Regions from separate parts of the Secundilactobacillus muriivasis genome, predicted to be linked through region 2. Evidence: predicted binding sites of a transcription regulator. Region 2 holds the regulator's gene; the other holds the start of a gene.
What was found. Region 2 encodes Rex, which represses fermentation and respiration genes when NADH is low (regulators of the CRP and FNR family bind a similar motif). Its sites were predicted from a motif close to TTGTGAANTANTTCACAA; they were not measured.
Positions count from the first base shown of each region.

Region 1 (3,426 bases), on a different contig from region 2:
GTGGTGATTCCAAAGTCGACGCATGAACAACGGATGGTCGAAAACATGGCCGTTTTTGATTTTGCGTTAACCGATGCTGATATGGCGGCCATTGAAGCCATTAACCTCAATGCCAGCACCATCGACCACGAAGTCACCCCGGCGTTGATCGACCGGTTCTTAACGATTCGGGTTCACGACTAACAACATTAATCTAAACACTAAGTGGGCGTGAATTCTCAATCGAGAATTCACGCCCACTTAACATTACATATTAATCTAATCCCTGAAACTTCCGGGAATAAGCATCCACCGCTTTAATCGCTTCAAATACCGCCGCTGCAGTTACCGGGAACCCCATGTTATGAATGGTTTCACCTTCCTGAACCGTCAGCGTTGCGACCTTCATCAAATCTTCGTCTGAGGCATCCGCCAGCTTCAAGTCAGCTAGTGTGGTTGGTAAGCCTAGCGCAAGTTCAAATTTGAGGTATTTTTCAAACCGCTTATCACTGGCACCTTCCAAAACGAGGTTCACCAGCGTCCCGTACGAAACCTTTTGGCCGTGAGACAGTTTGTGAACGTCACCTGACAACGCTGTTAGGCCATTTTGAAAACTATGAGCTGCAGCTAAGCCAGAACTTTCAGCCCCTACCCCGCTTAGCAAAATGTTGGCTTCAACGATGTGAGTGAGTGCCGGTGACACCACGTGACTTGCGGCTGCTGTGACGGCCTGCGTCCCGTATTTGAATAACAAGTCCTCACACTTTTCCGCTAACGCCAATCCGGCGGCAGTTTGCTGCGTCTGAAGCGGCAGTAACGTCACTTCCCGCGCCCGGGCAACGGTCTGCGCTTCCACATTGGTTGACAACGCATCCGCCATGCCGTCAATCAAAAAACGTACTGGCGCACCCGCGATAACCGATGTATCTACTAAGACTAAATCGGGATTCTTATCATAAAAGATATAATGCAAAAATTCACCCGACTCCGAATAGATCACGCTTAACCGGGTACAAGGCGAATCATTCGATGCCAGTGTCGGCACGATCACCACCGGCACGTGTAGCACATCACCGACCGCCTTCGTAGTGTCGTTGGTCTTGCCCCCGCCCAACGCGATCACAAAAGCCGCTTTACTCTGCTCGCCGATGGTTTTGATTCGCTCAATTTCTTCCGGCGAACTCTCACCATTAAACGCAACGCGCTCAATCGTCAACCCAGCCGCAGTCAAATCACCATAAAACTGTTCCCCAATCAGCTGCCAAACCACGTCATCCGTTAACAACAAACCCTGTTTTCCAAACGGCGCAATGTACTTAGCAGCATCCTTCAATAACCCGTCACCTTGAACATAAGTCGACGGACTGGCAAATGCAGTTGTCATCATTTCCACCTCCAAAATTATGTTGCACCGGTAGTGTAAGCAATCTCCTTGAATTAATCAAGTAACAGTTCTTAGGTAAATTATTCACTAATAAGTCCCGGTTACTGATGGGTTGTTATGCGGAGATGTTATAACGAATTCTAAAAATATTCTAATAATTATCACAAAACACTTGTAGCGACAAGTATTTAACGGTATACTGTTTTTCAACTTGATATCAAAGGAGGCGGCACTTACCATGAACGTACAGACTACTTCTAGTCTTATTCACCAAATCGCAAACTTCGAAGTCCAATTCGTTAATCACCACCTCAGAGACCTTAATCTGAACAGTGATCAAGGGCGCACAATGGCGTACATTGCCCATCACCCTCACAATAAACAACGTGATATTGCGCACTACCTTAACCGGCAGGAAGCTAGTATTACTAATCTGCTGAAGGGCCTCGTTAACCGAAACCTGGTTATCCGGACAGTGCCGCTAGATAATGAACGCACTAAGCTTTTGTCCCTCACACCAGAAGGCGAGCAAGCGCTAGTCCACATCGAGCGCGTTTTTCACGAACTGAACCAATTGTTACAAACACCGTTAAGTTCAGATGGTGCTGGCGATCTTAATGACCTGTTGCACCAAGTAAAAACGCATATCTATGAGGAAGAAGCGAATCCCTCAAGCGTTTATTGAGTTTTACTGATTAAAAGTCCCCACCAATTGAGCATTGGTGGGGACTTTTTGTTTACGCTTGTGTCTAGCGTAAGCATGTTTAGTTTGTGAAATTCAGTGATTCTGGTTTTATATAGTGGGAGGGTGCCGCGAGAGGCTCCGGCGCTATGCGAGGCTGGAACGCAGTGGCGGGCCTACGAGCTAGGAACGGAAGAAGACCACTTCCGTGCCGGATCTTTCCGGACCCGCGTATGACTAAAGCACTCGCAGCCCGAACCCCACGGACTACGACTGCTTAAGTCATACCGACACTGCTGAGCCTCGCGCGCCTCCGCCTCCCGCTACATGGTGCGCTGTCGGTAACAAAACTGCTGACTGTCACATTCTGAAGTCGACGAAAGTGCATAATATCAACGTCAGATGATACCTCAACAACTGCGGAAACAATCGTGGTTAATGTTCAGTAACCGCAATGAATCAACGATTGTGCGATGTGAAAACGTATCAGTTGTATGTTACGTTTATGCTAATCAAATATGCTACGTTGCCGTTAAACGTATTTTGAGATGCTCTACAATAGTGCCGAATTGCGCCAATGTAAGATTTCGGTAAGCGGCTAGGTGTATGCTGTGTCGCGATAATTGATGGTTGTTGATGAACTTCCAACAACCGCCAATTATCGGGGACGAATTCAAGACTCGCACGGATTTTGGCGAGGCTTGAATTCGAGGGCTGAGACCGCCCTTTGGCTCAGGCCGGCCCCACAGCAGGAACCTAGTCGCTTACCGGAATCGACAGTTCAAGCAAATCACGACACTTCACAAACTAGACACACGAATGCTTACGCTGGACACAAACGTAAGCAAAAAGCCCCTCAACGCAAGTAACGCGTTGAGGGACTTTCACTAAATCAACTATGCAAGTTCAACCGCTTTCCCATCCAGATCAACCGTCAAAGGTTCACCAGACAGTAAAGTCAGTTTCGTGCCAGTCGAATCGACCCGAACTTGGATCGAGCGACCGCGGAACAGTACCCGGAATTGGTAGCTGTTCCACTTCTTTGGTAGGAATGGGGCGAAGTGTAATTGATCATTGCGGACCCGCATGCCAGCAAAGCCTTGGACGATTGCCAGCCAGCTCCCAGTCATGGATGTAATGTGCAAGCCATCGCTGGTATCGTTGTTGTAGTTGTCCAGATCCAACCGGGCAGTCCGTTCATACATTTCAACCGCTTTGTCTTCGTAGTGCAAGTCAGCCGCTAAAATCGAGTGAATGGCCGCTGATAAACTTGATTCATGAACGGTCAGTGGTTCGTAGAAGTCGAAATTGGCCTTCTTTTGAGCCGGTGTGAAGTCGTCGATGAAGTCCCAGACCCCTTGCAACACATCACCCTGCTTGA
Region 1 is NZ_BAABMI010000014.1:11,224-14,649, reverse strand. It holds gene ACYVR3_RS03825 (aldo/keto reductase) at 1-183, shown strand, start outside; gene ACYVR3_RS03820 (glycerol dehydrogenase) at 254-1,363, opposite strand; gene ACYVR3_RS03815 (MarR family winged helix-turn-helix transcriptional regulator) at 1,602-2,048, shown strand; gene ACYVR3_RS03810 (glycoside hydrolase family 65 protein) at 2,942-3,426, opposite strand, start outside.
Region 1: a site for Rex is predicted at 1,513-1,530, ahead of ACYVR3_RS03820 (glycerol dehydrogenase). Genes of this name have one in related genera too.

Region 2 (3,426 bases):
GGTTAACACGATATTCCCGCTTTGTCGGTCCGGAACAAATTCAAAGTGGGCTACTTTATCGTCAGTTTCTGGTCGATCTAAGCGGTCCATTTTTGCCAATTGCTTTCGTCGAGCTTGAGCCCGCTTAGTGGTGGACGCCCGAACGATGTTTTTATTGACGAAATCTTCGAGTTTAGAGATTTTGTCCTGTTGCTTTTCGTACTCTTTCCATTCCCGTTGTAGACGGGCGGCCTTTTGGTCAACGTAGTTTGAATAGTTACCGTGGTAGTGGGTCAGAGTCCCAATCGACATATCGTAAACTTCCGTGACAATGCGGTCGAGGAAGTACCGGTCATGAGAGACGATGAGTAGGGCGCCTTTGTAGCTTTGAATGTAGCCTTCAAGCCAGGTGAGCGTTTCAACGTCCAAGTGGTTGGTCGGTTCGTCCAGTACCAGAAGGTCGCGTTTTTCAAGCAATAGCTTGGCGAGTGCTAACTGGGTCTTTTGACCACCAGATAGTTCAGTAATGGAGCGGTCGTAGTCGGGTTCGTCAAATTCGAAACCGTGCAGGACCCCCCGAATCTCAGCTCGGTAGCCGTAGCCGTTTTGGTTTTTAAAGTTCGTTTGTAGTTGATCGTAGGTTGCGGAAATTTGGGCAAATTGCTCAGCGTCATTGATGACGTCGGGATCACTCATCTGTTCTTCTAACTCGTGCAACTTAGCCTCTTGTTCCTGAAGGGCCTTGAAGACGCTGGCCATTTCTTCCCAAATCGTGCGGTTGGAATCAAGCCCGGTATCTTGGGCTAAGTAACCGATCGTGATGCCCCGTTTAGAAATAATTTGACCTTCGTCCGGGGTTTCGCCTTCGGTAATCATGCGAATGAGCGTCGATTTACCGGCACCGTTTCGACCAACAAGCGCAACGCGGCCGTGTTCGGGCACGTCCATGCTGACATTAGAAAAAAGGGTATCGGCACCGAATCGCCGTGTCACTTGTTGGACTTGTAATAACATGTTGAATCAGCCTGCCTTTCGAATGAATCACAATATAGGATATCCTCTAATTATAGCATGGTTTTTACTTAAGTTGGCCGAACGGATGGGAAATGGCCTAGTGGATCAAACAATTAGCGGGTGGTTAATTCAATAAGTGGGTAGCAATCATCATTAGGTAAAGTATGCGCTTTCACGAACATTTTATTCTGATAGTCAATTAAGAAAAATAACCGTCAATTACATGATATAAACGGCCAATTATTTTCACAACGTCCCCAATCAATTGTCAATGACTGGATGAAATTGGCTGAATTAAAGGCAATCTATGGGAACTTGATAAAAAATTAACCTTGTGAAATCATTGAAGTAACACGCTTTTGCCATGGTCGGTAAGGGGAGGTTGCCGGTTTTTTATTGAAAATCATTTCACAAACTTCATGATTATGCTACAATTGACTCGGATGATAATTTCACAAGCAGTAATCATTTAATGGGTTAGCTATTATTGAAGTTGAGATCATTTTTAGTTACCAAAATTCACAAGGAGGATATTTAACTTGACTGAAACAAAGATTCCAAAAGCGACGGCCAAACGGCTACCAATCTATTACCGGTACCTCAACATCTTACGGGATGCTGATAAGACCCGGGTTTCCTCGACCGAACTTTCCGAAGCCGTTAAGGTAGATTCGGCAACGATCCGGCGCGATTTTTCCTACTTCGGAGCCCTCGGTAAACGGGGTTATGGCTACGACGTTGATAGTTTACTTAAATTTTTCAAGAAGATTTTAAATCAGGATAAGCTGACTAACGCAGCTTTAATCGGGGTTGGTAATTTAGGGAATGCGTTGCTCAACTTTAATTTCCACCAAAACAGTAACGTGCGAATCAGCGCGGCATTTGATGTTCGCGATGATTTGGCAAACACCGTTAAGAGTGGTGTGCCAATTTATCCAATGAACGAATTGCGGCAACAATTGAACGATCAACAAATCAAAATCGTTATTTTAACGGTGCCCGCTGAGGTTGCACAGGATGCAACCGATGAAGCAATTGCGGGTGGTGTTCGCGGTATCTTGAACTTTACCCCAATTCGGGTTTCAGTACCAACCAATGTTCGGGTTCAAAACGTTGATTTAACCAACGAATTACAAACTTTAATTTACTTCTTAGACCACTATAACGAAGAAGCTTAATCTGAACTGACTGATAACGGATTTTCCGGAATTAGTCAGTTTTTTTGTTGCCATTTTTAGCGGCTCAAAAGGCCATGATAGCGTTGATTCTCAAGGGTGAGTTAAAAAACAACTGAATTTTTCGGGAATATCTTGGTTAAATAACTTGCAATTGAAAACGAATAATTTTATAGTAGTACTTGTGATTAGCACTTATGTTAGGTGAGTGCTAACAGTGCTAAACTTTACATTTATTGGAGGGATTCAAGTGTTAAAACCATTAGGAGACCGTGTGATTTTACAAGCACAAGAAGAAGAAGAAACGACTGTTGGCGGCATCGTACTTGCAAGCAATGCTCAAGAAAAGCCACAAACTGCTAAAGTAATTGCCGTTGGCGAAGGCCGCGTGCTTGATAATGGTGAAAAGGTTGCGCCAATCGTTAAAGAAGGCGACACCGTCTTGTTTGATAAATACGCCGGTACTGAAGTGAAGTACGCGGACGCAACTTACTTGGTCGTTCACGAAAAGGATCTTGTCGCAGTCGTCGACTAATCCAGTATTTAAAACGCTGAACTTAAATTAACAACTATTTTATGAGGTGAAGATAAATTATGGCTAAGGAACTCAAGTTTTCTGAAGACGCGCGTTCAGCAATGTTACGTGGCGTTGATAAATTAGCAGACACTGTTAAGACCACCATTGGTCCTAAGGGTCGTAACGTCGTTTTGGAACAATCATACGGCAACCCAACCATTACTAACGATGGGGTAACGATTGCTAAGGCAATTGAATTGTCTGATCACTTTGAAAACCTCGGTGCTAAGTTAGTTGCCGAAGTTGCTTCAAAGACCAACGATATCGCTGGTGATGGGACGACGACTGCCACTGTTTTGACCCAAGCAATCGTTAACGAAGGCATGAAGAACGTTACTGCCGGTGCTAACCCAGTTGGTATCCGTCGCGGGATCGAAAAAGCCACTGAAGCCGCTGTTAAGGCTTTACACGAGATGAGCCACAAGGTTGCTACTAAGGACGATATCGCCCAAATCGCTTCCATTTCATCAGCTAACCAAGAAGTTGGTTCATTGATCGCTGACGCCATGGAAAAGGTTGGTAATGATGGGGTCATCACCATTGAAGAATCACGTGGTGTTGATACGAGTCTTGACGTTGTTGAAGGGATGCAATTTGATCGCGGCTACATGTCACAATACATGGTTACCGATAACGATAAGATGGAAGCCAACCTCGACAACCCTTACATTTTGATCACTG
Region 2 is NZ_BAABMI010000009.1:24,722-28,147, forward strand. It holds gene ACYVR3_RS02210 (ABC-F family ATP-binding cassette domain-containing protein) at 1-993, opposite strand, end outside; gene ACYVR3_RS02215 (redox-sensing transcriptional repressor Rex) at 1,533-2,171, shown strand; gene groES (co-chaperone GroES) at 2,419-2,703, shown strand; gene groL (chaperonin GroEL) at 2,763-3,426, shown strand, end outside.